Regions from separate parts of the Streptomyces sp. NPDC090032 genome, predicted to be linked through region 1. Evidence: riboswitches for the same ligand, from Rfam matches in the RefSeq annotation. Region 1 holds a riboswitch; the other holds the start of a gene.
The links. Region 1 has a riboswitch for S-adenosylmethionine ahead of thrC (threonine synthase). Riboswitches for the same ligand answer to the same signal wherever they lie in the genome.
Positions count from the first base shown of each region.

Region 2: it holds a riboswitch for S-adenosylmethionine, as region 1 does, so the genes downstream of both, ACIPWY_RS09065 (aminotransferase class V-fold PLP-dependent enzyme) here and thrC (threonine synthase) in region 1, are expected to answer to the same signal.

Region 1 covers NZ_JBIVFF010000006.1:432,506-447,928, forward strand. The annotation lists gene ACIPWY_RS17325 (helix-turn-helix transcriptional regulator) at 1-79, shown strand, start outside; gene ACIPWY_RS17330 (DUF397 domain-containing protein) at 54-266, shown strand; gene ACIPWY_RS17335 (FKBP-type peptidyl-prolyl cis-trans isomerase) at 587-958, shown strand; partial or broken gene ACIPWY_RS17340 (IS5/IS1182 family transposase) at 1,001-1,230, shown strand; gene ACIPWY_RS17345 (hypothetical protein) at 1,318-1,857, shown strand; gene ACIPWY_RS17350 (hypothetical protein) at 1,913-2,209, shown strand; gene ACIPWY_RS17355 (DUF6215 domain-containing protein) at 2,262-2,972, opposite strand; gene groL (chaperonin GroEL) at 3,128-4,753, opposite strand; gene ACIPWY_RS17365 (cold-shock protein) at 5,073-5,276, opposite strand; gene ACIPWY_RS17370 (ubiquitin-like small modifier protein 1) at 5,726-6,001, opposite strand; gene thrC (threonine synthase) at 6,051-7,361, opposite strand; SAM riboswitch class I at 7,355-7,486, opposite strand; gene ACIPWY_RS17380 (glucosyl-3-phosphoglycerate synthase) at 7,667-8,614, shown strand; gene ACIPWY_RS17385 (hypothetical protein) at 8,652-9,428, shown strand; gene ACIPWY_RS17390 (trehalose-6-phosphate synthase) at 9,539-10,945, shown strand; gene otsB (trehalose-phosphatase) at 10,953-11,825, opposite strand; gene ACIPWY_RS17400 (DUF3263 domain-containing protein) at 11,889-12,257, opposite strand; gene ACIPWY_RS17405 (extracellular solute-binding protein) at 12,268-13,518, opposite strand; gene ACIPWY_RS17410 (ROK family protein) at 13,749-14,696, shown strand; gene nagA (N-acetylglucosamine-6-phosphate deacetylase) at 14,696-15,423, shown strand, end outside.
Region 2 covers NZ_JBIVFF010000003.1:435,882-451,304, forward strand. The annotation lists gene ACIPWY_RS09010 (cysteine desulfurase/sulfurtransferase TusA family protein) at 1-416, opposite strand, end outside; gene coxB (cytochrome c oxidase subunit II) at 872-1,831, shown strand; gene ctaD (cytochrome c oxidase subunit I) at 1,828-3,564, shown strand; gene ACIPWY_RS09025 (cytochrome c oxidase subunit 4) at 3,561-3,959, shown strand; gene ACIPWY_RS09030 (Ig-like domain-containing protein) at 4,094-5,350, shown strand; gene ACIPWY_RS09035 (hypothetical protein) at 5,425-5,826, opposite strand; gene ACIPWY_RS09040 (heme-copper oxidase subunit III) at 6,014-6,634, shown strand; gene ACIPWY_RS09045 (c-type cytochrome) at 6,709-7,518, shown strand; gene ACIPWY_RS09050 (Rieske 2Fe-2S domain-containing protein) at 7,515-8,573, shown strand; gene ACIPWY_RS09055 (cytochrome bc complex cytochrome b subunit) at 8,570-10,207, shown strand; gene trpD (anthranilate phosphoribosyltransferase) at 10,337-11,401, shown strand; SAM riboswitch class IV at 11,515-11,631, shown strand; gene ACIPWY_RS09065 (aminotransferase class V-fold PLP-dependent enzyme) at 11,797-13,170, shown strand; gene ACIPWY_RS09070 (Lrp/AsnC family transcriptional regulator) at 13,254-13,535, opposite strand; gene ACIPWY_RS09075 (rhomboid family intramembrane serine protease) at 13,581-14,330, opposite strand; gene ACIPWY_RS09080 (hypothetical protein) at 14,487-14,726, shown strand; gene ACIPWY_RS09085 (NYN domain-containing protein) at 14,770-15,423, shown strand, end outside.

The sequences.
Region 1 (15,423 bases):
CACTCCGAAGCAATCCCTGGCCCTGATCGCAGCAGTGGCGGAGGATTACGCACATGAAGATCACGCCCCCAGAGCTTGACCTCGCCTCAGCCACCTGGCGCAAATCCACGTACAGCGGCGGCGAAGGCGGCAGTTGCCTGGAGGTCACCCACGACCACCCCGGCCTCGTCCCCGTCCGCGACTCCAAGAACCCCGACGGCCCGAAGCTCGTGCTCCGGGCGGAGACCTGGACCGCGTTCATCGCGGATCTCAAGGGAGAGCGCTAGGCACTGCCCGGCGGATCAGGTGACCGCCCCGCGTTGGAATCATTGCCCTGGTCGTGGGGCGGGGCGGGCGTTGGAGCAATCACCGGAAGGCGCTCGACAGAACCCTGTTCCGGGATCCGCACAGGCGCCCCGTGGCGGGACCCGCCGTAGCGGTTCGGGAACCGGAAGACCGTGCATGAGCGCCGCCGCCGCTGGTCATCGGACGGCACGTGGGACAGGATCCCCGATCGGATTCGTTAGAGTAATCACTTGACTGCATGGAGCGACCATGCGCTTGATCGCCCCGCCGGAGGCTTCCGGAGGGGAGGAATGAGGTTGAAGTGAGCCTGACGAGGCCCGAAATCGATTTCCCCATCGGCGATGCCCCTGCCGAGCTGCAGATCGAGGACATCGTCGTGGGAGACGGCCCCGAGGCCAAGCCCGGCGCCATGGCCGAGGTCCACTACGTGGGGGTCAACTTCGAGAGCGGAGAGGAGTTCGACGCCTCCTGGAACCGCGGCCAGACGTTCCGGTTCCCTCTGGGGGGCGGCAGGGTCATCAAGGGCTGGGACCAGGGGGTCGAGGGGATGAAGGTCGGCGGCCGGCGCAAGCTCACCATCCCCTCCCACCTCGCCTACGGCGAGCAGTCCCCCTCCCCGCTGATCCCGGCAGGATCGACGCTCATCTTCGTCGTGGACCTGCTCGACGTCTGAGGCGGACCAGCCGCTGCCCGTTCCCGTGAACAAGGCCAGTAGGTCGACTGGAGCACGGTGAGCGTGGGCTCCACCTCGTGCCGGGCTCACACCGCCCCGACGAAGGACTCGGTCGTTCCCGGGGCGGTCCGACCTGCAAGATCCACCTTGCGGGCGAAGGCGGCCACCGCCCGCCGGCCCTGTTGATCACTCCCGGCCAGTGGGCGACAACCGCAAAGCAGAAGCGGCAGCGGGGCGCCCGCCCGCCTTCCGGCCCACCTGCCGGCCGCCCAGGTCCACGCCCGCGCGGCAGCGCTCCGCGCGGTGCTCCCCCGGATACAGGGCTGAACCGGGCCCAACTGCTGTACCAGAATGGCCACATGAGCCACGACCGCGAACACCCGGACGACGACCGCGTCTTCGTCCGGAGCAGCTGGGGCACGAACCGGTACGTCTACAACCCGCACAACCCCGTCGGCCGCGTCCTCATCGTCGGCTCGCTGCTGTTCGCGGCGGTCGCGCTCTACGCGCTGTACCACCCGGACGTCTTCCGGGGCGGCTGGGACGGTGACGATCTGCGGACCGCGGTGACCGGCGCGACGGCGCAGTTGTCGGCGGACAAGTCCGGGCCGGGGACCGACACCGGGCTGTACGAGGACATCCTGACGCAGGACATCGCGCAGCACGGACAGGGTCCGGAAGACGGCCTCACCGTCACGCTCGCCTCCGACCCGCCCGAATCCACGATCTGGTACGGCGGTACCGAGGACGCCGACTTCTCGGTCAGGGCCCGCGGCACCGACACCGCGTTCTGCCTGCACGTGCATGCGCTGCAGCTGCCGAAGGCGATGGGCTACGACTCCGTGGACTTCACCGTCGACGACGGGACCTGCCCTGGGGAGACCACTGGGGCGCCCTGACGGCGCCCGCGCCGCTCCACATGCGTGCGCGCTGCCCCGCGCGCATTCTGGAGCTATGGCTGACAGCACGTTCTCAAAGATTTCCTGGTCCGAGTTCCGTCCCGACCAGGGGCGGCTGACCGCCGGGGCCGTACTGACCGGCGCCGGGATGCTGGTCGCCGCGGCCGGTGTCGGCGTGCTCGTGTTCGAACTGGTCCGCGCGGGCCGCACCTGGACCGGCAGCTGGGAGGTGCCGCCCACCGAGCTGGCGTCCCGCACCTTCCACCAGGCGCAGACCGCAGCCCAGAGCGCGGCCCATGCCGGCCGCGACGCCTGGACCAGCTACCAGGAGTCGCCGGTCGAGCGCGGCTAGGGCCTGTCCGGCTACCGGGCCCCTCGTTCGGATCACTCCGGGCCGCGGGCCGTCACTTGGCGGGCGCCCACCCCGGGATCCCCGGCAGCACCTTCTCGGCGACCTGGAACAGCGTCGTATCGTCCGGCACCGCGCCGTCCGAGCGCCACAGCGACAGCTCGAAGGAGCCACCCTTGTCCTTCGGGTCCTGCGCCACGGACAGCACACGGGCCGGGACGCCGGGAGCGCTGCTCGAATCGCTGCCGTCGAGGCGGAACCTGATGCTGATGGTGCGGTCCGAGTAGAGGACCGCCCGGTGGCCCAGGAACGTCCGCCGCTTCTGTGTGTCCCCGAAGAGGCCGGCGGTGTCGGCGACCGGATGGCCGTCGTAGGTGCCCTCCAGCGTGACGGTGTACGTCTCGAACTCGACCCGCGCCGAGGGCGTGGAGATCTCGCGTCCACCGGCCGTCTTGATCGAACTCGCGCTGCCCGACGCGGACTTCGCGATCTCCGTCGGTGTGCCGAGCAGCTCGGCGAGGTCACGCCGGTTGAGCACTCCGCACAGTTGGGCGCCGGAGACCTCCCCCGCCGCCTCACCGGCCTTCGCGCCCTTCTCGGCCTCCCCGCCCGAGCAGGCGGCCGGCTTCGGCTCGGCGCTGCTCTCGGCGTCCTTCTTCGCCATCGCCCAGAACCCGATGGCGAGCGCGGCCACCAGCGCCACGGCCGATATCGCCTGTCCCCACGCGTTCATGCCCTTCTTGGGCACGTCGTCACTGTCGGCCATGTCCCCCACCCGCCCCGATCCCCTGACATATGCCCGGGGACCCTAACCCGTGATCACCGGGCGGGCAAGGAAGATCGGCCGGGGGAACGCCCGAGGGCGGCACCCCTCGTGAAGAGGAGTGCCGCCCTCGGAAAGGACAGGCTGAACCGTCAGGCTCAGAAGTCCATGTCACCGCCCGGCATGCCGCCCGGAGCGCCGCCCGCGGCGGCCTTCTCCGGCTTGTCGGCGATGACGGCCTCGGTGGTGAGGAACAGCGCGGCGATGGACGCGGCGTTCTGCAGGGCAGAGCGCGTGACCTTCGCCGGGTCGAGGATGCCCTCGGCGATCATGTCGACGTACTCACCGGTCGCGGCGTTCAGGCCGTGGCCGATGGGAAGGTTGCGGACCTTCTCCACGACGACGCCACCCTCGAGACCACCGTTGACGGCGATCTGCTTGAGCGGGGCCTCCAGCGCGAGCTTCACGGCGTTGGCGCCGGTCGCCTCGTCGCCGTCGAGCTCGAGCTTCTCGAAGACCGCGGAGGCCTGGAGGAGGGCGACGCCACCACCGGCGACGATGCCCTCTTCGACGGCAGCCTTCGCGTTGCGAACGGCGTCCTCGATGCGGTGCTTGCGCTCCTTGAGCTCGACCTCGGTGGCCGCGCCCGCCTTGATGACGGCCACGCCGCCGGCGAGCTTGGCGAGGCGCTCCTGGAGCTTCTCGCGGTCGTAGTCCGAGTCGCTGTTCTCGATCTCGGCACGGATCTGGTTGACGCGGCCCTGGACCTGGTCGCTGTCACCGGCGCCGTCGACGATCGTCGTCTCGTCCTTGGTGATGACGACCTTGCGGGCGCGGCCGAGCAGGTCGAGACCGGCGTTCTCCAGCTTGAGGCCGACCTCCTCGGAGATGACGGTGCCACCGGTGAGGATGGCGATGTCGCCGAGCATGGCCTTGCGGCGGTCACCGAAGCCCGGGGCCTTGACGGCGACGGACTTGAAGGTGCCACGGATCTTGTTGACGACCAGGGTCGACAGGGCCTCGCCCTCGACGTCCTCGGCGATGATCAGCAGCGGCTTGCCGGACTGCATGACCTTCTCGAGCAGCGGAAGGAGGTCCTTCACGTTGCCGATCTTCGAGTTGACGATCAGGATGTACGGGTCGTCGAGCGACGCCTCCATACGCTCCATGTCGGTGGCGAAGTACGCCGAGATGTAGCCCTTGTCGAAGCGCATGCCCTCGGTGAGCTCAAGCTCGAGCCCGAAGGTCTGCGACTCCTCGACGGTGATGACGCCTTCCTTGCCGACCTTGTCCATCGCCTCGGCGATGAGCTCGCCGATCTGCGTGTCGGCGGCGGAGATGGAGGCCGTGGAAGCGATCTGCTCCTTGGTCTCGACATCCTTGGCCTGCTCGAGCAGGGCGGCGGAGACGGCCTCGACGGCCTTCTCGATGCCGCGCTTGAGGGCCATCGGGTTGGCGCCGGCCGCGACGTTGCGCAGGCCTTCCTTGACGAGCGCCTGGGCGAGGACGGTCGCGGTCGTCGTGCCGTCACCGGCGACGTCGTCCGTCTTCTTCGCGACCTCCTTGACCAGCTCGGCGCCGATCTTCTCGTACGGGTCCTCGAGCTCGATCTCCTTGGCGATGGACACACCATCGTTGGTGATCGTGGGGGCGCCCCACTTCTTCTCGAGGACGACGTTGCGACCCTTGGGGCCCAGGGTCACCTTGACGGCGTCGGCGAGCTGGTTCATGCCGCGCTCGAGGCCGCGCCGTGCCTCCTCGTCGAACGCGATGATCTTGGCCATGTGAAGTGGTCCTCCCGGACGCGGTGGAAATGCAAACGGACCGTGCTGGTGCCCGCGACGGACGGCCTGCATGCCGTGTGGTTCCTTGCCCCACCCGGCCTGCGAGCCTCACCGACCCGATCCAAGTTCTGTCACTCTCACCTTCAGAGTGCTAACGCAATGATTAGCACTCGACCTAGGAGAGTGCAAGCGCCTCCGGCAGACGCGCGGTCCCCGCGGGCGGAGTGCGCGGGGCGCGCGCGCACGCACGAGAGGCCCGTACCCCTCGCGGGGTACGGGCCTCTCGGCGTGAGTGTGTCGGTGGCCGTTCGCGCCGAGATCAGACGGCGAGCTTGACCATGTCCGCCTGCGGACCCTTCTGGCCCTGCGAGATCTCGAATTCGACTCGCTGACCCTCTTCAAGGGTGCGGTACCCGTCCATCTGGATGGCGCTGTAGTGGACGAAAACATCCGCACCACCGTCGACCGCGATGAAGCCGTACCCCTTCTCCGCGTTGAACCACTTGACGGTGCCCTGAGCCATGGCTAACTCCCCTATTACTGGCCCTTGCACAGGACCGCACTTCGCGGACCCGGGTCAGACCTCACCCCCCATTGGTTGGGGGTGTGCGCCGGAACGCGTCGACCGCGGCTGAATGTATCTGCCCAACTGCCCTCTGCAACAGGTCAATCGGACGAGAATTCTGGGCACGGCAGAGCGGTAATAAGCGGCGGAGTCATGGGAATCCGGGGCAACTCGGGCCCGACAAATGACGCGAACACCCAATAAGGGCGGGGCACTTTGGCTGTTTCTTGTCGGGCGGCGGCCGACTTCATATATGCGCTCGGCACAAGCGCGAAGCTCGCTTCCCAACTCTACCGCGCTCAACCCTGCAGAATTGCCCCCTCCGTTTCTCTCGCGAAGGGGGCAATTCAGGTAACTCCGTATGGCGCGTACGCCGGGCGGTCAGCCGCCGGCGCAGTGCTCGACGGTCAGCCGCCGGCGACGGCCGGGATGATCGAGACGCCCGCGCCTTCCGGCGTCGCCGTCTCAAGGCCCTGCTCGAAGCGCACGTCGTCGTCGTTGACGTAGACGTTGACGAAGCGGCGCAGCTTGCCCTGGTCGTCCAGGACGCGGGCCGCGATACCCGTGTGGTTCTTCTCCAGGTCGGCGAGGACCTCGGAGAGGGTGGCGCCCTCGGCGGCCACCTCGGCCCGGCCGCCGGTGTAGGTGCGCAGGATGGTGGGGATGCGGACGTTGACGCTCATGGGGGCTGCAGCCTTTCCGTGCGGGTGTTCGCGGGTCTTCGCGGGGTCGTCAGTGGGCGAGGCCCGCGTCGCGGAACGCGTCCAGGCTCGGGCGGATCGTGGCGGTCGCCTGGGACGTCTCGGCGACCGCGTCGAGGGTCTTGAGGCCGTCGCCGGTGTTGAGGACGACGGTGGTGAGCGCCGGGTCGATCAGGCCGGCCTCGATCAGCTTCTTCGTCACGCCGACCGTCACACCGCCCGCGGTCTCCGCGAAGATGCCCTCGGTCCGCGCGAGGAGCTTGATCGCGTCGACGACCTGCTCGTCGTTGACGTCCTCCACGGCGCCGCCGGTGCGGCGGGCGATGTCGAGGACGTACGGGCCGTCGGCCGGGTTGCCGATGGCGAGCGACTTGGCGATCGTGTTCGGCTTCTGCGGCCGGACGACGTCGTGACCGCCCTTGTAGGCGACGGAGACCGGCGAGCAGCCCTCGGCCTGGGCGCCGAAGAGCTTGTACGGCTTGTCCTCGACGAGGCCGAGCTTGATCAGCTCCTGGAGACCCTTGTCGATCTTCGTGAACTGGGAGCCGGACGCGATCGGGATGACCAGCTGGTCCGGGAGCTGCCAGCCGAGCTGCTCGCAGATCTCGTACGCGAGGGTCTTGGAGCCCTCGCCGTAGTACGGGCGCAGGTTGACGTTGACGAAGCCCCAGCCCTCGCCGAGCGGGTCGCCGATGAGCTCGGAGCAGAAGCGGTTGACGTCGTCGTAGTTGCCCTCGATGCCGACGAGTTCGCCGCCGTAGACCGCGGCCATGACGACCTTGCCCTGCTCCAGGTCGTGCGGGATGAACACGCAGGAGCGGAAGCCGGCGCGGGCCGCTGCGGCGCCGACGGCGCCGGCGAGGTTGCCGGTGGAGGAGCAGGACAGGGTGGTGAAGCCGAAGGCGCGGGCGGCCTCGATGGCCTGGGCGACGACGCGGTCCTTGAAGGAGTGCGTCGGGTTGCCGGAGTCGTCCTTGACGAACAACTTGCCCTGCTCGACGCCGAGTTCACGGGCGAGGTTGTCGGCCTTGACGAGCTTGGTCCAGCCGGGGTTCAGGTTCGGCTTCTCGGCGACGTCGGCCGGGACGGGCAGGAGGGGGGCGTAGCGCCAGATGTTGGCGGGGCCGGCCTCGATCTGCTTGCGCAGCGACTCGGGGTCGCCGAGCGGCAGGTCGTAGGTGACTTCGAGCGGCCCGAAACACTCGGCACAGGCGAAGATCGGTCCGAGCGGGAAGCTGGTGCCGCACTCGCGGCAGGAGAGCGCCGTGGCGGGTCCGAGATCAACGGAAGTGGTGGTGGCGACAGTCTGCGCAGCCATGATGGCGAGGCCCTTTCTCCTCATCTTCCTCGCGGCGCATCTCGCCACGAGACGGAATTGGCACCTTCCCCACCTGGACCTCGGCAAGGTCGGCGGGAGGGTTGCCGGGACTTCAACGGGCCGTATCCCTCTGTCCCTCTGGATGAGCGCTATTCGGTTGTTGAGCTGTCGCTTGATCACTCAAGCGTCGCGGTGACCCCGACATGCGATGGTCACCGGCGTTGTTCAAGACTGTAACCGAAGGCCTGGAGGCTTGAGATAGTCGTCCGAACCGCGAGATGGATCACAGTCAGTGGTCTGGCAGAGCCGACAGTGAGGAGCCGCGCACTGTGCTGGAAGAAGTAGAGCGCTGGCTGAGCAGGCGTTCCTGGTCGGTGACCGATCGCCCGCTCCCTCAGCTGATCGCCGCGAAGCGCGCCGCGGGCACCTCGGTGAGCGTGGTGCTGCCCGCGCTGAACGAGGAGGAGACGGTCGGCGAGATCGTCGCCGAGATCCGGCGCGCCCTGATGACGGAGCGGGTGCCGCTGGTCGACGAGCTGGTGGTGATCGACTCGGGTTCGACGGACCGTACGGCCGAGGTGGCGCGGGCGGCCGGGGCGCGGGTCGTGCACCGGGACGCGATCCTGCCGAGGATCCCGGCCGTGCCCGGCAAGGGCGAGGTGCTGTGGCGCTCGCTGCTCGTGACGGGCGGCGACATCGTCTGTTTCGTCGACGCGGACCTGAAGGAGTTCTCCGCGGACTTCGTCTCGGGGATCGTGGGCCCGCTGCTCACGGATCCCGGCGTGGACTTCGTGAAGGCGATGTACGACCGTCCGCTCGGGTCCGCCGCGGGTCAGGGGGGCCGGGTCACGGAGCTGGTGGCGCGCCCGGTCCTGAATCTGCACTGGCCGCTGCTCGCCGGGTTCGTGCAGCCGCTCGGCGGCGAGTACGCGGCGCGCCGGTCGCTCCTCGAGCGCCTGCCGTTCCCGGTCGGTTACGGCGTGGAGCTGGGTCTTCTCGTCGACGCGCTGCACACGGTGGGCCTGGACGCGCTCGGGCAGGTCGACGTCGGGGTGCGCAAGCACCGGCACCAGGACGGGCAGGCGCTGGGGCGGATGGCCGCGGCGATCTACCGCACCGCGCAGCTGCGGCTGGCGCGCGGGCATCTCGTACGTCCCGTGCTCACCCAGTTCGAGCGCGGCGAACGGGGATTCGAGCCGCGCACGCACGACGTGGACACCGAGGAACGCCCCCCGATGACCGAAATCACCGAGTACGCGGAGCGCCGCGTGGCGTAGCCGGGGGCAATCGTACGTTTTGCCTACATTGCCCTTTATGTGGCTCAGACAAGTTTCGTGCGGGGCGCGGCTGCGCGCAGCCGCGCCCCGCACCGCCGGGGCGCTCGCCGCCACGGTCACCGCACTGACGGCGCTCGGCGCCGCGGCCCCCACCCCGACGGACGTGGTCCGTACGACGGCCGGTTACGGCTCCAGCCCCGGCCAGGTGACGATCCCGTTCCGCGGGATCGAGAAGCCGCAGCCCCAGCCCCCGCCCGCCCTGCACCTCACGAACGTGCCGGAGCGGGCCGCCGTGCCGCCGTGCGAGGAGACCGGGAACACCATCACGATCTCCGACTTCTCGGCCAGGAACCGCACCGGCGCCGCCGTCGAGTGGCCCGTGACGGCGGGCTCGGCCCCGGTCGCCTCCGCGGGGACCGTCACGAAGCGGGGATCCGTGTACGTCTGGAAGGGTGACGTCGCCGCCCACGGCAAGGTCGTCATCACCCAGCGCGTGAAGGCGTCCTGCACGACGGGCGAGGCCAGCGCGATCACCGTGACTGCGGACGTGCCGCGCACCAACTGCCCGAAGGACGCCCGGCGCGGCGGGGCCGACCCCTGCACGTCGGTCGTCACGGCCAGGCGTGAGCAGGCCCGCCCGCTCCCGCCGCAGGAGTCGCCCGGTCCGCAACGGCCGCCGCAGGGAACGGAACTGGCCGACACCGGCGAGACCGACGAAGGCGAGCCGCACACGCTCCTGTACGCCGGTCTCGCGGCCTCCCTGTGCGGGCTCGGCGTCCTCGCGGTGGCGGCGGCGCGCAGCCGGCGTGACTGACCCGCGCGAGCAGCCATCAGGACAGGCGGACGGCGGATCGTATACGGCCGGGCTCCCACTGAGCCCGGCCGTACGTTTGAGCGTTTACGGGCCGGGCTACGTTTGCCCGTATGGCTTCCACGCAGGGTGCACAGATCCTCGTCGCGTCCAACCGCGGTCCGGTCTCCTACGAGATCGGGGCCGACGGGACGCTCGACGCGCGGCGCGGTGGCGGCGGGCTCGTCTCCGGGCTCTCCGCGATCGGGCAGGACCCGGACGGCGCGAGCGCGGTGTGGGTGTGCGCGGCCCTCGGCGAGGGCGACCGCGAGGCGGTGCGGCGCGGCGTCGGAGAGCCGGGGGTGCGGATGCTCGACATCGACCCCGAGGTGTACGCCGACGCGTACAACGGCATCGCGAACTCGGTCCTCTGGTTCGTCCACCACATGCTCTACCAGACGCCCCTGGAGCCGGTGTTCGGGCCCGGGTTCCGTGCGCGCTGGGCGTCGTACGAGGCCTACAACCGGGCGTTCGCCGAGGCGCTGGCCGCGGAGGCCGCGCCGGGCGCCGCGGTCCTCGTGCAGGACTACCACCTGGCCCTCGTGCCGGGGATGCTGCGCGAGCTGCGCGACGACCTGCGCATCGGGCACTTCTCGCACACCCCGTGGGCCCCGGTCGACTACTTCCGGATGCTGCCGGACGACATCGCGGGGCAGCTGCTGCGCGGGATGCTGGGCGCGGACCGGCTCGGGTTCCTGACCCGGCGCTGGGCGGACACGTTCACCGCGTGCTGCGAGGCCGTGGTGGGCGGCACGTCCGGCACGGAGATCGGGGTGCACGGCCTCGGCGCGGACGCGGACTTCCTGCGCGAGCGCTCGCACCGCCCCGACGTCGAGGAGCGGCTCGTGGCGCTGCGGGAGCAGATCGGCGGCGCGGACCGCAAGGTGATCGTCCGCGTGGACCGCACGGAGCTGTCGAAGAACATCGTGCGCGGCCTGCACGCGTACCGGCTCCTCCTGGAGGAGCACCCCGAGTGGCGCGAGCGGGTCGTGCACGTCGCCTTCGCCTACCCCTCACGGCAGGACCTCGCGGTCTACCGGGAGTACACCGTCGAGGTGTCCCGGGTCGCCGAGGAGATCAACTCCCGCTTCGGTACGGAGAGTTGGACCCCGGTCGTGCTCCATGTGAAGGATGACTTCGCGCGCTCCCTGGCCGCGTACCGGCTGGCCGACGTGGCGCTCGTCAACCCGATCAGGGACGGCATGAACCTCGTCGCCAAGGAGGTCCCGGTCGTCTCCGACGAGGGCTGCGCGCTGGTCCTGTCGCGGGAGGCGGGGGCGTACGAGGAGCTGGGCGACGACGCGCTCGTCGTGAACCCGTACGACGTATCGGAGACGGCAGGAGCGCTGCACACGGCGCTGGTCATGGGCGGCGGGGAGCGCACCGAGCGCGCGAAGCGGCTCGCCGCCGCGGCGACCGCGCTGCCGCCCGCCCAGTGGTTCCTCGACCAGCTCAACGCGCTGCGGGCGCTGGGGAATTAGTGCCGCACTAGCTTTTGCCGGCCTGGCCCCGGGAGCTGATCGCGCGGGCCAGGCCGGACAGCAGCCCCACCACTCCCTGCGGGCCGTCCACCACCACGTCCGCACGTTCGGCCAGCTCCGTGACCTCCGAGCTGCCGCTGCACACCAGCAGGCCCGGCACCCCGTCCTTGCGGAGCTTGTCGACAGCGGCGAACGCGGGCAGGTCGCCGAGGTCGTCGCCCGCGTAGAGGACCGACGTCGCGCCCACCTCGCGTACGTACGCCGTGAGCGCCGCGCCCTTGTCCATGCCGGGCGGGCGCAGTTCCAGGACGAGGCGGCCGGGCTCGACGATCAGGCCGTGCCGGGCCGCGAGGTCGGACAGGGGCGCGCGCAGCGCCTCGAACGCCGCCTGCGGGTCGCCCGCGCGGCGCGTGTGGACGGCGACGGCGCGGCCCTTCTCCTCGATCCAGGTGCCGCGCCAGGCCCCTACGGACTCCAGGACGCCGGGCAGTTCGGCGCGGACGGCCGCGACGCCGGGGTGCGGGGCGGGGGCGTGGACCGTGCCGGTGACGGCGTCCCAGCGCTCGGCGCCGTAGTGGCCGAGGACCACGAGGTGTCCGAGGCCGGGGACGCCCGCGAAACCGCCGTGGCGGACGGCGACGCCCGCGGGGCGGCCGGTGATCACGGCGACGGAGGCGACCTGCGGTGCGAGCGCGGCGAGCGCGTGGACGGCGCCGGGGTGGGCGCGGGCCTGTTCGGGGTCGGGCACGATCGGTGCGAGCGTGCCGTCGAAGTCGAGCGCGATCACGGCCCGCTCGGGGTCCGAGAGGAGTGCGTCGAGGCCGTCACGCCCGGCGGAGGTCACAGGCGACGGCAGGTCGTGCTGCTGTGGGCTGCCCATGCGCCGAGCCTATCCGCGTCAGGCGGGCCGCACTCACGGTGCGCGGGACGGACCGGGCGCGAGTCAGCGCTCCTCGCGGCGGGCCTCCCGTACGCGGCGCAGCCGGTTGACGGTGACGGGGTCGTGGGCGAGGGCCCTCGGGTCGTCGAGGAGCGCGTTGAGGAGCTGGTAGTAGCGGACCGGGGCCAGGCCCAGCTCCTCGCGCACGGCGCGCTCCTTGGCCCCGGCCGACGTCCATCCGCGCCGCTCCAGGGCGAGAACGCCCTGCTCACGGCGGGACAGGCCGCCGGACGGCGCATCCTCGGCGTCGTCGGCGCCCTCAGCATCCTCGACGGGCTCGGGCTCGGGCTCGGATTCCGGCTCGGGCTCGGGCTCGGATTCCGGCTCGGGCTCGGTCGAGGACTCGGGCTCTGCGTACGGCGGTTCGCTCACGGCAGCGACGCTACTCCGCGTTCTCCGCCGTGTCGGCCGCGCGCTGGAGCCGGCCGAGGGTGGCGCCCGGGTTGCCGTTGGGGCCGACGACCGAGCCGATCTCGCGCTTGATACCGGCGCTGACCTGGGCCCAGGACGTCTTGCCGACGGGGTAGAGCTGCGAGTTCGGCAGTTCGCCGAGGAACTTCGAGAGCTTCTGGTCGCGCGGGTCGTCGGCCATCGTGTCCGAGGCGGAGTTGGTGACCGGCAGGAGGTCGTACTCGCGCGAGAAGTCGAGGACGTTCTTCTCGCTGTAGACGAAGTCGAGGAACTTGCCGACCTGTTCCTGGTGGCCGTTCTGCCGGAACGCCATCATCCAGTCGGCGACGCCCATGGTCGACGCGGCCCTGCCGTGGATGCCGGGCATCGGCACCGTGCCGAACCTGACGCCCTTCTTGGCGGCCATCTGCATCAGCGTCGGGTGTCCGTTGAGCATGCCGACGTCACCGCGCGTGAAGGCCGCGAAGGCCTCCTTGCGGTCGAGCTTGGCGGGCGGGGTCGGACCGGTGAGGCCCTGGCCGACCAGGTCGTTCTTCAGCCACTCGAAGGTCTTGACGTTCTGCGGGGAGTCGAGGCTGTAGGTGCCGACGTCGTCGGTGTATCCGCTGCCGCCGCTCAGCATCCACATCATGGTCTCGGCCTGCGCCTCCTCACTGCCCAGCGGGAGCGCGTAAGGGATCTTCACGCCGCGGGCCTTGAGGGCCTTGGCGTCGGCCTGGAGCTGGGCCCAGGTCTGCGGCGGGGTCAGGCCGGCCTTGTCGAAGAGGGTCTTGTTGTAGAACAGCAGCCGCGTGGAGGACGCGAAGGGCATGCCGTACTGGACGCGGGAGACCTCACCGGCGTCGGCGAGCTGCGGCAGGAAGTCGGACTGCACGGGGATGGAGAGCAGGTCGTTCGCGCTGTAGAGCTTGCCGCTCGCGGCGTAGTCGGAGTACGCGCCGATCTGCGCCATGTCGGGCGCGTGGCCGTCCGCGACCATCTTCTTGACCTTGGCGTCGACGTCGCTCCACGAGTAGACGCTGACGTCGACCTTGATGCCGGGGTTCTTCTTCTCGAAGGCGGCGGACAGCTTGTCCCAGTACTTCTGGGAGCTGTTCGCCGGAGAGTCGCCGTAGTCGGCGGCCACCAGCTTCAGGGTCACGTCGTCGGAGCCGGGGCCTCCGCAGGCGGCCAGCGTCGCCGCCATGCCGAGCGCGGCCATCGCCGCCGTCAGACCTGTCATGCGCCGCTGCACAGCCGGTTTCCCACCCTCTTGAAGTCGCTTTGAAGTCGCTCGTCCGGATTTCGGACCCGGAATGCTCAGGTCCGGACACAAGGTCTACACCACGCGCGTTTAGCACCTGCAACGGGCCTCCGCCGCGAACCCGGAAAACGCACCATCCGTACACATTGCCGCAAGATCCATGCAAGTGGACTAGACCTCTCGCGGGTATACGCGCGAGACTGTCCCCCGTGAGACATGTCATCGCCCTCGATGTGGGCGGCACCGGAATGAAGGCCGCCCTGGTCGGGGCCGACGGCACCCTGCTCCATCAGACGCGGCGTGCCACCGGCCGCGAGCGCGGGCCCGACGCGATCGTCGAGACGATACTCGGCTTCGCCGCCGACCTGCGCGCGTACGGCGAGGAGCACCTCGGGGAGCCGGCCGCCGCGGCCGGCGTCGCGGTGCCCGGCATCGTCGACGACGAGCACGGCATCGCCCTGTACGCGTCGAACCTCGGCTGGCGGGACGTGCCGATGCGGCGGCTGCTGAGCGAGCGGCTCGACGGCATCCCCGTCGCCCTCGGCCACGACGTGCGCACCGGCGGCCTCGGCGAGGGGCGGCTCGGCGCGGGCAAGGGCGCGGACCGCTTCCTGTTCGTGCCGCTCGGTACGGGCATCGCGGGAGCCATCGGCATCGGCGGCCACATCGAACCCGGCGCGCACGGCTCGGCCGGGGAGATCGGCCACATCGTCGTACGCCCCGGCGGCACGGACTGCAGCTGCGGGCAGCGCGGCTGCCTGGAGCGCTACGCGTCCGCGTCGGCGGTCTCGCTCGCCTGGGCCGAGGTCACCGGCGACCCGGAGGCCGACGCCGCGGACTGCGCCAAGGCCGTCGAGTCCGGGGACCCCCGGGCGCTGCGGGTCTGGCAGGAGGCCGTGGACGCGCTCGCCGACGGGCTCGTCACGGCGCTCACTCTGCTGGACCCGCGCACCCTGATCATCGGTGGCGGTCTGGCCGAGGCGGGGGAAACCTTGTTCACACCACTGCGGGCCGCCGTCGAGGAACGCGTGACGTTCCAGAAGCTGCCCACGATCGTCCCGGCGGCCCTCGGGGACACCGCCGGCTGCCTGGGCGCGGGCCTGCTCGCCTGGGACCTGCTCGCCCGGTCCACCGATTCCACGGAGGTAGTCGCCTGATGGCCGCTCTGAATGTTCTCTCCGGCGCCCGCGTCGTCCTGCCGACCGGCGTCGTCGAGAACGGACGCGTGATCGTGGACGGGGCGAGGATCGCCGCCGGCGCGCCGGCCGCCGCTCCCTCCACCGATCTGACCGGCCACTGGGTCGTCCCCGGCTTCGTCGACATGCACAACCACGGCGGCGGCGGGGCCTCCTTCACCTCGGGGTCGATCGACGACATCCTCAAGGGCGTCCGCACCCACCGCCTGCACGGCACCACGACGGTCGCCGCGTCCTTCGTCACCGGCGAGACGGACTTCCTCGCCCAGCGCGCGGGCCTGCTGTCCGAGCTGGCCGAGCAGGGCGAGATCGCGGGCATCCACTTCGAGGGCCCGTTCATCTCCCCGTGCCGCAAGGGCGCCCATGACGAAACGCTCCTGCGCGACCCCGACCCGGCCGAGGTCCGCAAGCTGCTCGACGCGGCGCGCGGCCAGGCCAAGATGCTCACCCTCGCCCCCGAACTCCCCGGCGGGATCGACTCCGTACGCCTCCTCGCCGAACACGGCGTGATCGCGGCGATCGGCCACACCGACGCCACGTACGAGCAGACCGTGGAGGCCATCGACGCGGGCGCCACCGTCGCCACCCACCTCTACAACGCCATGCCGGCCATCGGCCACCGCGCCCCGGGCCCGATCGGGGCGCTCCTGGAGGACGAGCGGATCACCGTCGAGCTCATCAACGACGG
Region 2 (15,423 bases), on a different contig from region 1:
GTGTCCTGCCTGAGCGCGTCGGCGAACGCGGCGGGGGAGACCGCACCGGCCCGGTCCACGCCTACCTCGGTCACCGAACCCCCGTCCGCCTCCAGCGCGGCAGCCGAATGGAGTACCGAGGAGTGCTCGACCGCGGAAACCACCAGGTGCCGGCCGGCACGCCGACGTCCCGCGAGCGCTCCGGAGATCCCGGAATGTACGGCGCGCGTCCCCGAAGGGGTGAAAACAAGCTCATCCGGGCGGCAGCCCACGGCATCGGCGGCGGCCTCGCGGGCGGCGTCGAGCAGCAGCCGGGCCCGCCTCCCCTCGCGGTAGAGCCGGGCAGGGTCGGCCCACCCCTCGTCGAGCGAGGCGAGCAGCGCCTGCCGGGCCACGGGGTGCAGGGGGGCGGAGGAGGCAGCGTCGAAGTAGGACACACCGCAACGGTAAAGCCCCGGGTGAGCGCGGTGTCCCGCAAGGGGCGCCGGGAGAACGGGGTGGCAGTTCACCCTGGGCCGCCATCGTCACCCCGCGCCCGCACGCGCCGCCTCACCCGCGCCCGCGCTCCCTGGACCACCCGGGCCCGCGCTCCCTGGACCACCCGGGCCCGCGCTCCCCGGACCACCCGCGCCCGCCGCCCACCCGACCACCGGGCCCACCACCCACCGAACATCCCCCCGACCCCCCGTCAGATCCCCCCGGAACAGCAAGTTCCACCCCTTCTGAGTGACCCGCGGCGCGTTAGGCACCCTCCCCGCGCGACCCCAAATAGCGTCCAGTAGGGTTTGGTCCGCATAAACATCCAAACCCCTGCCCGTGTGCCAGGGCGGCGAGCGACCAGCGAGACGGCCGTAGCCAACCAGCGCGGGCGAGACTCTCGGGAAGGCGCTACGTGAGTCCCAACGGCTCCGACCGCTCGTCGCGGCGCCCGATGCGGCGGAAGCTGCCGCAGGTGCTGACTGCGGGCCTGATCCTGGTAACCGCTACTGGTTGCACATACAAGGACTTTCCTCGTCTTGGTATGCCGACCCCGGTTACGGAAGAAGGTCCCAGGATCCTCTCCCTCTGGCAGGGCTCGTGGGCGGCAGCGCTCGCCACGGGTGTCCTTGTCTGGGGCCTGATCCTGTGGAGCATCATCTTCCACCGGCGCAGCCGCACCAAGATCGAGGTACCTACGCAGACGCGGTACAACATGCCGCTAGAGGCGCTGTACACGGTGGTACCGCTCATCATCGTCTCGGTCCTCTTCTACTTCACGGCGCGAGACGAGACGAAGCTCCTCAGCCTCGACGACAAGCCGGCCCACACCATCAACGTGGTCGGCTACCAGTGGAGCTGGGGCTTCAACTACGTCGAGAACGTGCCCGGCTCCACGGGTGACGCGAAGACCTCGAAGGAACTGGCCGGCATTCCGGACCGCTTCATCGAGGACTTCCCGGCGAACGCCGGCGGCGTCTACGAGGCCGGTACGCCTGCCTCCGTGAACCCGCAGACGAAGAACCCCGGCCCCACCCTCTGGCTCCCCAAGGGCGAGAAGGTCAGGTTCGTCCTCACCTCGCGCGACGTCATCCATGACTTCTGGGTGGTGCCGTTCCTGATGAAGCAGGACGTCATTCCTGGCCACACCAACGCCTTCGAGGTGACTCCCAACCGGGAAGGCACCTTCCTGGGCAAGTGCGCCGAGCTCTGCGGCGTCGACCACTCGCGCATGCTGTTCAACGTGAAGGTCGTCTCTCCTGAGCGCTACCAGCAGCACCTCAAGGACCTCGTGAAGAAGGGGCAGACCGGTTACATCCCGTCCGGCATCGCGCAGACGAGCCACGAGAAGAACCGGGAGACGAACAACCTGTGAGCATCCTCAACGAACCTCAGGGTGCCGCCGCAGCTGACGACTCGTACGAGAACGAGCTGCCGGTCAGGCGCAAGCAGCCGGGGAATGTCGTCGTCAAGTGGCTGACCACCACTGACCACAAGACGATCGGCACGCTCTACCTGGTCACGTCGTTCGCGTTCTTCTGCATCGGCGGAATCATGGCGCTCTTCATGCGCGCCGAACTCGCTCGTCCCGGCAACCAGATCATGTCGAACGAGCAGTTCAACCAGGCGTTCACGATGCACGGCACGATCATGCTGCTGATGTTCGCGACGCCGCTGTTCGCCGGATTCGCGAACTGGATCATGCCGCTGCAGATCGGCGCGCCCGACGTGGCGTTCCCGCGGCTGAACATGTTCGCGTACTGGCTGTACCTCTTCGGCTCGCTCATCGCGGTCGGCGGCTTCCTCACCCCGCAGGGTGCGGCCGACTTCGGCTGGTTCGCCTACAGCCCGCTCTCGGACGCCGTCCGCTCGCCGGGCATCGGCGCCGACATGTGGATCATGGGTCTGGCCTTCTCCGGCTTCGGCACGATCCTCGGCTCGGTCAACTTCATCACCACGATCATCTGCATGCGCGCTCCCGGCATGACGATGTTCCGTATGCCGATCTTCGTGTGGAACGTGCTGCTGACCGGTGTGCTGGTCCTGCTGGCCTTCCCGGTCCTGGCCGCCGCGCTGTTCGCCCTGGAGGCGGACCGCAAGTTCGGTGCCCATGTGTTCGACGCCAGTAATGGCGGCGCGTTGCTATGGCAACACCTCTTCTGGTTCTTCGGACACCCAGAGGTGTACATCATCGCGTTGCCATTCTTCGGAATCATTTCCGAAGTGATCCCAGTGTTCTCGAGAAAGCCGATGTTCGGCTACTCGGGCCTGATCGGCGCGACCATCGCGATCGCGGGTCTCTCCGTGACCGTGTGGGCGCACCACATGTACGTCACCGGTGGCGTGCTGTTGCCGTTCTTCTCCTTCATGACGTTCCTCATCGCCGTACCAACAGGTGTGAAGTTCTTCAACTGGATCGGCACGATGTGGAAGGGCTCACTGTCCTTCGAGACACCGATGCTCTGGACGATCGGCTTCCTGATCACCTTCGTCTTCGGTGGTCTGACCGGCGTCATCCTGGCGGCCCCGCCGCTGGACTTCCACGTCTCGGACTCGTACTTCGTCGTCGCGCACTTCCACTACGTCGTCTTCGGCACCGTGGTCTTCGCGATGTTCGCCGGATTCCACTTCTGGTGGCCGAAGTTCACGGGCAAGATGCTCGACGAGCGGCTCGGCAAGATCACGTTCTGGACGCTGTTCATCGGCTTCCACGGCACGTTCCTGGTGCAGCACTGGCTGGGCGTCGAGGGCATGCCGCGTCGTTACGCGGACTACCTCGCGGCCGACGGCTTCACCGCGCTGAACACGATCTCGACGATCTCCTCGTTCCTGCTCGGTCTGTCGATCCTGCCGTTCTTCTACAACGTGTGGAAGACCGCCAAGTACGGCAAGAAGGTCGAGGTCGACGACCCGTGGGGCTACGGCCGTTCGCTCGAATGGGCGACGTCCTGCCCGCCGCCGCGGCACAACTTCCTCACCTTGCCGCGCATTCGCAGTGAATCGCCGGCGTTCGACCTGCACCACCCGGAGATCGCCGCGATGGACCAGCTCCAGAACGGCGGCCACGGGGACAAGGCTCTCTCTGGTGGCAAGGAGGCCGGCAAGTGAAGGTCCAAGGCAAGATGTTCATCTGGCTGAGCGTCTTCGTGCTCGCCATGGCGATCGTCTACGGCGTGTGGTCGAAGGAGCCCGCCGGAACCACGGCGCTCTTCCTGGCCTTCGGCCTGTGCATCATGGTCGGCTACTACCTGGCCTTCACGGCCCGGCGGCTCGACACCGGTGCGCAGGACAACAAGGAGGCCGAGGTCGCGGACGACGCCGGTGAGGTGGGCTTCTTCAGCCCGCACAGCTGGCAGCCGCTCGCGCTGGCCATCGGTGGTGCGCTCGGCTTCATGGGCGTCGTCTTCGGCTGGTGGCTGCTGTACTTCTCGGCTCCGGTCATCATGATCGGCCTGTGGGGCTGGGTCTTCGAGTACTACCGCGGCGAGAACCGGACCCAGTAGGGCCCGGCCGACGCCGAAGGGGCCCGGACATTCCTGACGGAGTGTCCGGGCCCTTTCCCGTGTCCCGTACGGGCCGCGCCACGGACGGCCCAATCGGCGCGCCGGAAGCGGTGATGGTTCATACCGTGAGTCTCATGAACAACTCACCGAGAATTCGCACGGTAATGAGCTGCACTCTGCTGGTGGCCGCACTCGGTGCGAGCGCCACGGCCTGCGGCAGCTCCAGTCACCCGCTCACCGCCAAGCCGTACGACGCGGCGGGCGAGATCAGCTTCAGCGCCCCGTCCGGGGGCAAGAAAGTCGACCCGGACAAGCCCATAGAAGTCACCTCGGAGGACGACGCACGCATCACCGACGTCACGGCCACCGATGCGATAGGCCGCTATGTAGTGGGCGAACTGTCCGCCGACGGAAGCAGGTGGCACAGCACGGCCCCGCTCGCCGCCGACGCTCACTACACGGTGCAGGTGAGCACCGAGGACGAAGACGGCGCGCAGGGCCGAAAGGTGCTCACCTTCGACACGGCCCACCCGGACAAGAAGAAGGCCCTGAAGGTCACCTTCGGCCCCGAGGCCGGCAAGTACGGCGTCGGACAGCCGGTCACGGCCGAACTCAGCGCCCCCGTCAAGGACAAGGCCGCACGGGCCGTCGTGGAGCGGTCCCTGAAGGTCGAGTCACAGCCCGCCGTGTCGGGTTCCTGGACCTGGGTGGACGACAAGACGCTGCACTACCGCCCGCAGGAGTACTGGCCCGCAGGCGCCACCGTGGAGGCGCACAGCAACCTCGACGGCATCAAGGTCGGTGACCGCCTCTGGGGCGGCGCGTCCAAGTCGCTTCGCCTCACCATCGGCGACCGAATAGAGGCCATAACCGACGCCAGCTCGCACCAGATGACCGTGTACCGCAACGGTCGAGTGATCAACACCATCCCCGTCACCACCGGCAAGCCCGGCTTCGAGACCCGCAACGGCGTCAAGGTCGTACTCGGCAAGGAACGCTTCGTACGCATGCGCAGCACCAGCATCGGCATCGCCGCGGGTTCGTCAGAGTCGTACGACATGCCCGTGTACTGGGCGACCCGGGTGACCTGGAGCGGTGAATACGTGCACGCCGCGCCCTGGTCCCAGGGCTCGCAGGGGTACGCCAACGTCAGCCACGGCTGCACCGGCATGAGCATGAGCAACGCCGAGTGGTTCTTCAACACCGTCCGCACCGGCGACGTCGTGAAGGTCGTCAACAGCAACGGCGCCCAGATGGACCCGTTCGGCAACGGCTTCGGCGACTGGAACCTCAGCTGGCAGAAGTGGGAGAAGGGCAGCGCCGTACAGGCGGTCGCCACGGGCGACGGCCGCAACGCCGTCCAGACGGCCCGGCTGAGTCCCGAGGTGTGAGACTTCTGACTCCGGAACACACACGGCGGCCCGCAGCAGCGCTGCGAGCCGCCGTGTCGGCGTACCTGAGCGCCCTACGCCTCCACGGCGCGCCGGGAGCGCAGCAGGGAGGCCAGTGCGCCCGCGAACTCGACCGGGTCGACCGGCAGGGTCACCGCGGCCTCGGCGCGGCTCCAGGTGGCCAGCCAGGCGTCCTGCGGGCGGCCCATCAGGAGCAGGACCGGCGGGCAGTGGAAGATCTCGTCCTTGATCTGCCGGCAGACGCCCATGCCGCCCGCGGGAACGGCCTCGCCGTCCAGGACGCAGACGTCGATGCCGCCGCGGTCCAGCTCCTTGAGGACCGCCGGGAGCGTGGCGCACTCGACGAACTCGACTTCTGGGGCATCGGCGGCGGGCCTGCGCCCGGTCGCGAGGCGGACCTGTTCGCGGGTGCTTGCGTTGTCGCTGTAGACCAGGACCGTCGCGGTCGACTGCATCGTTCCTCCGAGACTTCGGCGTCTTTGACTCATCAAGGTGGGGAAGCGTTGCGCGGAGCCTACTCCTCCCGACACCCCGTCAACACCGGTTCGGACGCTGCCCTGATGGGCCATACGGGCTGGACACACCCCACAGACACTCCGAACGGCACCCCCCGGAGTGAGCGCGAGATAAGCGACCGACATAATGTCGGTCGTGGCGACAGCAACGACAGTAGAAACCGGGCACGCGCACCCGTCGGTCAATCGGCCGAACCTCACCAGCGTCGGAACCATCATCTGGCTGAGTTCCGAGCTGATGTTCTTCGCGGCCCTCTTCGCGATGTACTTCACCCTGCGATCGGTGACCGGACCAGATCACTGGAAGGAAATGGCCGAGTCGCTGAACGTTCCGTTCTCAGCGACGAACACCACGATCCTGGTGCTCTCCTCACTGACCTGCCAGCTCGGCGTCTTCGCCGCCGAGCGCGGGGATGTGAAGAAGCTCAGGACATGGTTCATCGTCACCTTCATCATGGGTGCGATCTTCATCGGCGGTCAGATCTTCGAGTACACCGAGCTGGTCAAGAAGGACGGTCTCTCGCTGTCCTCCGACCCGTACGGCTCCGTGTTCTACCTGACGACTGGCTTCCATGGACTGCACGTGACAGGCGGCCTCATCGCCTTCCTGTTCGTCCTCGGCCGCACCTACGCGGCCAGCAAGTTCACCCATGAGCAGGCGACCGCGGCCATCGTCGTGTCCTATTACTGGCACTTCGTCGATGTCGTCTGGATCGGCCTTTTCGCCACGATCTACTTGATCAAGTAGCCGCTACGTCGATCCCGACGTACCGACTCGTCCAGTAAGCACCGACGCAGAAGATCCTGACACCGGGGTAATCCGTGAAAAAGCTCTCCGCACGACGACGCCATCCGCTGGCGGCGGTCGTCGTCCTACTCCTCGCGCTGGCGGTCACCGGGGGGCTGTACGCCGCGTTCGCACCCGCGAGCAAGGCGCAGGCCGACGAAACCGCCCAGTCCCTCGCCATTGACGAGGGCAAGAAGCTCTACGCCGTGGGCTGCGCCAGCTGCCACGGCACCGGCGGTCAGGGATCCAGTGACGGTCCGCCGCTGACTGGCGTGGGCGCCGCGGCCGTCGACTTCCAGGTCGGCACCGGGCGCATGCCCGCGCAGCAGCCCGGCGCGCAGATCCCGAAGAAGAAGGTCATCTACTCGCAGGCCGAGATCGACCAGCTCGCGGCGTACGTCGCCTCGCTCGGTGCCGGTCCGACCGTCCCGACGAAGAACCAGGTCAGCCCTGAGGGTGCGGACATCGCCAACGGTGGCGAGCTGTTCCGTACCAACTGCGCGCAGTGCCACAACTTCACCGGTGAGGGCGGCGCGCTGACACACGGCAAGTTCGCGCCGAACCTGGAGGACGTGAGCCCGAAGCACATCTACGAGGCCATGCAGACGGGCCCGCAGAACATGCCGTCCTTCCCCGACACCACGATGCCGGAGAAGAGCAAGAAGGACATCATCGCGTACATCAACGCGGTCAACGGCAACGAGACCGAGAGCCCCGGCGGGCTGACGCTGGGCGGGCTCGGCCCGTTCACTGAAGGCCTGTTCGCCTGGGTCTTCGGTCTCGGCGCCCTGGTCGCCGTCGCCGTCTGGGTCGCCGCTCGGACCGCAAAGGCCAAGAAGTCATGAGTAGTCAAGAGATTCCAGAAGAGAACCTGCCCAGCGCGCAGGACGCCGACCAGCCGCACGGCTCGGTCGCGGTGAAGGAAGACCCCTTCGCCGATCCGGGGCTGCCGCCCCACGAGCACCGGATCCAGGACATCGACGAGCGGGCCGCCAAGCGCTCCGAGCGCGTGGTCGCCTTCCTGTTCATGCTGTCGATGCTCTCCACTGTCGCCTTCATCGCCGCGTTCGTGACGATCAAGGCCGACAAGAGCGTCTTCATCTGGCCGATCGGGCACATCAGCGCGCTGAACTTCGCGCTCGGTATGACCCTCGGCCTGGCGCTGTTCTGCATCGGCGCGGGCGCGGTCCACTGGGCCCGCACCCTGATGTCCGACGTGGAGGTCGCCGACGACCGTCACGCGATCTCGGCCGAGCCCGAGGTCAAGGCGAAGGTCCTGGCGGACTTCAAGCAGGGCGCCAAGGAGTCGCAGTTCGGCCGGCGCAAGCTGATCCGCAACACGCTCTTCGGCGCGGTCGCGATGGTCCCGCTCTCCGGCATCGTCCTTCTCCGCGACCTCGGTCCGCTGCCGGAGGACAAGCTCCGGCACACCGCGTGGAAGAAGGGCAAGCTCCTCGTCAACATGAACACGAACGAGCCGCTGCGTCCTTCGGACATCGTGGTCGGCTCGCTCACCTTCGCCAAGCCCGAGGGCGTGGAGGAGCACGACGAGGACTTCCAGCAGGTCATGGGCAAGGCCGCCCTGATGCTGGTCCGGATCCAGCCGGACGAGATCAAGGACAAGCAAGAGCTCGCGTGGGGCCACGAGGGTGTCGTCGCGTACTCGAAGGTCTGCACCCACGTGGGCTGCCCGATCTCCCTGTACGAGCAGCAGACGCACCACGTGCTCTGCCCCTGTCACCAGTCCACCTTCGACCTCTCCGACGGCGCCCGCGTCATCTTCGGTCCCGCCGGCCACGCGCTCCCGCAGCTGCGTATCGGCGTGAACGGCGAGGGTTACCTGCAGGCGCTCGGCGACTTCGCAGAGCCCGTCGGTCCTGCTTTCTGGGAGCGCGGATGAGCACTTCGACGACCAACGACGCGTCCTCGCGCGAGAAGGCGCCCGCCGGTGAGCGGGTGGCCGACTGGGCGGACGGCCGGCTCGGGATCTACTCCCTGGCCAAGGCCAACATGCGCAAGATCTTCCCGGACCACTGGTCCTTCATGCTCGGTGAGATCTGCCTCTACAGCTTCATCATCATCATCCTCACGGGTGTGTACCTGACGCTGTTCTTCCACCCGTCGATGAACGAGGTGGAGTACCACGGCAGCTACGTCCCGCTGCAGGGACAGCTGATGTCCGAGGCGTTCAACTCGACCATGCACATCTCCTTCGAGGTGCGCGGTGGTCTGCTGATCCGGCAGATCCACCACTGGGCGGCACTGATCTTCCTCGCCGGCATGTTCGTGCACATGATGCGCGTGTTCTTCACGGGTGCGTTCCGCAAGCCGCGTGAGGTCAACTGGGTGTTCGGCTTCCTGCTGTTCGTCCTCGGCATGTTCACCGGATTCACCGGTTACTCGCTGCCGGACGACCTGCTCTCCGGCACCGGTGTCCGCTTCATGGAGGGCGCGGTCCTGTCCGTGCCGATCGTCGGCACGTACCTGTCGTTCTTCCTCTTCGGCGGCGAGTTCCCGGGCGGCGACTTCGTCGCGCGGTTCTACTCGGTCCACATCCTGCTGCTGCCGGGCATCATGCTCGGTCTCGTGGTCGCTCACCTGATCCTGGTCTTCTACCACAAGCACACGCAGTTCGCGGGCCCCGGAAAGACGAACAAGAACGTCGTCGGCATGCCGCTGCTCCCGGTCTACATGGCCAAGGCGGGTGGCTTCTTCTTCCTGGTCTTCGGTGTCATCGCGGTCGTCGCCGCGATCGCGTCGGTCAACCCGATCTGGGCCATGGGCCCGTACCGGGTCGACCAGGTCTCCACCGGCGCGCAGCCCGACTGGTACATGGGCTTCTCCGAAGGCCTGATCCGCTTCATGCCGGGCTGGGAGATCAACCTCTGGGGTCACACGCTCGTCCTGGGTGTGTTCATCCCGCTGATGATCTTCCCGCTGGTCCTGGTGGTGATCGCGGTCTACCCGTTCATCGAGTCCTGGATCACCGGCGACAAGCGCGAGCACCACATCCTGGACCGCCCGCGCAACGTCCCGACCCGGACCGCGTTCGGTGCCGCCTGGATCAGCTGGTACTTCGTCCTGCTCCTCGGTGGTGGTAACGACCTCTGGGCCACGCACTTCCACCTGTCGATCAACGCGATCACCTGGTTCGTGCGCATCGGGTTCTTCGTCGTGCCCGTGCTGGCCTTCATCGTCACCAAGCGGATCTGCCTCGGCCTCCAGCGCCGTGACAAGGAAAAGGTGCTGCACGGACGCGAGTCCGGCCTCATCAAGCGCCTGCCGCACGGTGAGTTCATCGAGGTCCACGAGCCGCTCGGGCCCGAGGCCCTGCACACCCTCACCGCGCACGAGCAGTACGCGCCGCTCGAGGTCGGCCCGGCGGTCGACGAGAACGGTGTGGAGCGCAAGGTGTCCGGTACGCAGAAGCTGCGGGCCAGGCTCTCCGAGGGGATGTACGGCGAGGAGAGCCAGATCCCCAAGCCGACTGTCGAGGAGTACAAGGAGATCACCAGCGGCCACGGCCACCACTGATCACCTGATCCGACCCCCATGGTCGCCACGGTGAGAGCCCCGTCCAGGCACTGGACGGGGCTCTTTGCCGCTCCCAGGGGTGGATAGGGTGGCCTTGTTCCCTTACACACTGAAAACCAGGAGCGGCAGATGAATGCTGTGACCCCCGCAGGAGGCAATACCGCGGCGGGCCGTTCCTGGCCCTCGGTACTGAACGGCCTGCTCGACGGGCGTGACCAGAGCGCGGACGACACCGCCTGGGCGATGGACCGCATCATGCGCGGCGAGGCCACCGACGCGCAGATCGCCGGGTTCGCGGTGGCGCTGCGGGCCAAGGGCGAGACCGTGGAGGAGATCTCCGGTCTCGTACGGGCGATGTACGAGCACGCGAACGTGATCGAGGTCCCGGGCGACACGGTCGACATCGTCGGCACGGGCGGCGACGGCGCCAAGACGGTCAACATCTCCACGATGTCCGCGATCGTCATCGCCGGCGCGGGCGCCAAGGTCGTCAAGCACGGCAACCGCGCCGCCTCGTCGGCGTCCGGCGCCTCGGACGTCCTGGAGAAGCTCGGCGTGAACCTGGAGCTGACGCCGAAGCGCGTGGCCGAGGTCGCGGACGAGGCCGGGATCACGTTCTGCTTCGCCGTGAAGTTCCACCCGGCGCTGCGGTACGTGGCGGCCGCGCGCGGCCAGCTGGGCATCCGGACGACGTTCAACTTCCTCGGCCCGCTGACCAACCCGGCCAAGGTGCGGGCCCAGGCCGTCGGTGTCGCCGACGCGCGGATGGCCCCCATCGTGGCGGGCGTCTTCGCGGAGCGCGGCCACTCCTCCCTCGTCTTCCGCGGCGACGACGGCCTGGACGAGCTGACGACGACGGCCACCTCGCGGATCTGGGTGGTCCGGGACGGCGCCGTGCGCGAGGAGGCCTTCGACCCGCGGGACGTCGGCATCGACCTGGTGCCGGTGTCCGCGCTGCGGGGTGCGGACGCGTCGTACAACGCGGACGTCGCCCGCCGCCTCCTGGACGGTGAGGAGGGTCCGGTAAGGGACGCGGTCCTCCTCAACTCGGCGGCGGCGCTCGTCGCTCTCACGCCGGGCGAGGGCCCGCTGACCGAGCAGCTGCGGGCCGGCATGGCCCGCGCCGCGGAGTCGATCGACTCGGGCTCGGCGAAGCGGACGCTGGAGCGCTGGGTGGCGGCCAGCAACGCGTAGGCGCGCGGCACGGACGTGGTGGGGAGGTGCCGGCCGGTGCCTCCCCACCACGCTGCGTCCGGGATGCGGACACGCTGTTGCGATGAAGCGATCAGCTGGCATACTTCACGGCAGGTCATGAGTGACAGCGATTAGGCCCCGGCTCGCTGTCCGGCAACCCTCCGTCCGTGGCGGGGTGCCCCGGGTGAAGACCAGGCAGTGCACAGCAAGGTGCGCTGCAAGCGCGGACCCCTGCACACCCTGGGGTCCTGGTCCTCAAGGGAGCAGTCTCGTGAGCAAGCGAATGCGATAGGGCATCTCCGCCCCACCTCCGCACACCCTTTTCCTTTTCAGCTGCGCCGTCGAGCCATCGGCTCCGGTGCGGTCAATTCGCTTGCCTCTCACGGGAGTTCGCCATGTCTGTCCCCACCGCTGCCGCCGACCAGTCGCTTTGTCGTGAAATCTCCGGGTCCCTGCCGGTTCTGGGCCGGGATGTCACCGTTCCGCTCGTCACCGGGGGCGAGGTCACCTACGCGGCCCTCGACTACGCGGCCAGCGCCCCGGCGCTCCAGCGGGTCTGGGACGACGTGGCGGCCTACGCGCCGTACTACGGCAGCGTGCACCGCGGTGCCGGATACCTCTCGCAGCTGTCGACCGACCTCTTCGAGAACTCCCGCGCGACGGTCGCCGAGTTCCTCGGCTGCCGCGCGGACGACCAGGTGATCTTCACGCGGTCGACCACCGACTCGCTCAACCTGCTCGCGGCCGTGCTTCCCGCCGACTGCGAGGTCTTCGTCTTCGAGACCGAGCACCACGCCTCGCTGCTGCCGTGGCGCGACGCCCGCGTGACGTACCTGAACGCGCCGCGCACGCCCGCCGAGGCCGTCGAGACCCTGGAGCGCGCCCTCGCCGGCCGCGACCCCCACGGGCCCGCCCTGGTGTGCGTCACCGGCGCCTCGAACGTCACCGGCGAGCTGTGGCCCGTCCGTGAACTCGCCGCCGCGGCCCACGCCCACGGCGCCCGCATCGTCCTCGATGCCGCGCAGCTCGCCCCGCACCACCCCGTGGACATCCAGGACCTCGACGTCGACTGGGTCGCCTTCTCCGGGCACAAGCTGTACGCGCCCTTCGGCTCCGGCGTCCTCGCCGGCCGCGCCGACTGGCTCCAGCGATCCGAGCCCTACCTCGCCGGCGGTGGCGCCTCGCGCAAGGTCGCGCGGCGCGCAGACGGCGGTGTGGACGTCGAGTGGCACGACAGCGCGGCCCGTCACGAGGCCGGTTCGCCGAACGTCATCGGCGTCTACTCCATCGCCTCCGCCTGCAAGGCGCTCACCGAGGCGGGCTTCGACTCGCTCGTCGCCCGCGAGCAGTACCTGATCGGCAAGGTCCGGGACGGCCTCGGCGCCGTGCCCGAGGTGAAGGTGCTCTCGCTGTTCGGCGACGACGCTCCGCGCGTCGGCGTCATCTCGTTCGTCGTCGACGGCTGGAACAGCTCGCACTTCGCGGCCGCGCTCTCCGCCGAGTACGGCATCGGCGTGCGCGACGGCCTCTTCTGCGCCCACCCCCTCGTACGCACCCTGCTGGGCACGGACCCGCAGTCGCAGGGCGAGTGCGGGGCACCCGAGGCCGCGCCCGGCGAGAAGTCCCTCAACGCGATCCGTGTCAGCTTCGGCGCCGGCACCCCGGACGAGCACGTCGAGCGTTTCGTCCGCGCCGTCACCGAGCTGGTCCGCGACGGCGCGCAGTGGAACTACCGCACGGAGGACGGGCGTTGCGTCCCCTCTGTGTGATCCGCTCCGTGTGATCCGCCCACCTCGCCGGACATGACGAAGGCCGCCCCTCGGGGCGGCCTTCGTTCGTCATGCGGACGGGATCAGGAGTCGAGCCCGATCGCGAACGCCGCCTCCAGGTCGTGCTGCGAGTACGTGCGGAACGCGACGTGCGTGTCCGTCGCCTCCACGCCCGGGATCTTGCTGATCTTCCCGGGGATGACGTCCGCCAGGTCGTCGTGGCGCGCGACGCGCACCATGGCGATCAGGTCGTACGTGCCGGTCACGGAGAAGACCTCGCTGACGCTGTCCAGGGCGGCGATCGACTCGGCGATCTCGGGGATCCGGTCCACGCTGGTCTTGATGAGCACGATCGCGGTGATCACGGCTGGCTGTCTCCCTCGGTGGCCGTGGTTGGGGCACCTGTCACTTTAGCCCTCCCGTCTCCCGCCACCGTCCTTGCTCAGAAGGGCTTCGCCCACCCCTCCCTTTCCTCTGTAACGCACCCACGCGTAGAGGAACCCGACCGAGAACCCGACCAGGTGCGCCAGGTACGCCACCCCGGGCCCCTGGCTGACCTGCCGTGCCGCCGCCCACTGGAGCGCCGCCCAGAACGGCAGCACCACCCACGCCGGAAACCGCAGCGGCAGGAAGAACAGGAACGGGAACAGGCTCGTCACGCGCGCCGCGGGGAAGAGATACAGCAAGGCCCCGAGCACCGCGGAGATCGCCCCTGAGGCGCCCACCAGGGTCTGCTCGGAGTCCGCGTACCCGATCGCGTAGCCGAGCAGCGCCGCGCAGCCGGAGATCAGGTAGAAGAGCGCGAACGGGAAGTGGCCCATACGTTCCTCGACCATCGCGCCGAAGACGTACAGGAAGAGCATGTTGCCCAGCAGGTGCAGATAGCTGCCGTGGACGAAGAGGGCCGAGACCGTGGTGAGCGCCGCGCGCGGGGAGCCGGTGAGCAGCTGGGCGGGGATCACGCCCCAGCGCTCGAAGTAGTCGCTCTGCGCCGCGAGCAGCCGGTCGCCCGTGCCGTAGACGGGGTTGAACCCGGACGACGGGGAGAGCAGGAACACCACGCAGCACAGCGCGATCAGCCCGTACGTCACCGGTGCCGGATGGTTCCTGACAGCCGATCCGACCGTCCTGCCCGCCGTCACACCCCGATTATCGATCATGTGGCAGATCATGACGTAACGGTGCACACCTGCCCAGGCGGCCTGCCGCGATTCCCCACTGTGGACGCCCGCGCGGGGGGTCCCCGTCAGGCCGTAGGGTTACGGGCACCACGCACCACGGAAAACGTACGACCCCGAAAGAAGGCGACAGCCCCGATGACGGTTCCCCTGCCGACCGCCGAGACCCGTTGGCGCTGCACTCTCTGCGGCAACCTGACGCGTTTCGACGTGACCCGCTCGTCGAAGGTCGTCGAATATGTGCACCTCGACCTCGCTGGTGACCCGAAGGTCGAGGAACGCGAGGTGGTCAGTGAGACCATCGAGTCGGTCCGCTGCCGCTGGTGCAACGCGGTGGATCAGGTCGAACTCGTGGACAGGCCGGGTGCCGGCTCCTGAGAGGGAGCTGAACCCCCAGAAAATTCGGACATTGGGGTGACGGATGGTGGAGAGCGCAGGCGGGGAGGCCGGGGACGGCGCCGCTGAGGTGCTCGACCGGCCGTTGCCCGAAGGTGTGCGGCGCCGGGTCGTGCAGATCGTCTCGGACGGCTTCGGCGGGCTGACGGTCGCCGAACTGCCGCCCCAGCTGCGGCAGTATGCGCGCTTCACCCCGACCCGGCGCGCCAAGTTCGCCGGCAATGCGATGGCCACCGCGCTGGAGGGCGACACGCTCTTCCGCCAGCGGATCGCCGAACGTCTCAGAGACGCCCAGCCGGAGCTCTCCGACGCCCTGGACGCCGGGGCGCCGCCGCCGGCCGCCGACCCCCTGGACGTGGCCGCCGCCGCCTACGTGCTGCGGCCCGCGGGCTGGGTGAAGCTCGTCGCGGCAGCCGGCGAGGAGGCCGTGCGGGCCGACGCCGAGCGCGCCGACGAGGAGGCACGGGCCGAGCTGGAGCGGCTGCGCGCCGAGGTCGGGGCCGTCCGCGATCAGACCCGGTCCGAGACCGAACGGCTGCGCGCGGAGCTGGAGTCGGCGAAGAAGGAGGCCGAGTCCCTCCACCGCAAGCTGCGCAGCGCGCTCAGTGACGTCAAGCGCGGCGAGGCGGCCCTGCGCAAGGTCCACGGCGAGACCGAGGCCGTACGGGCCGACATGCAG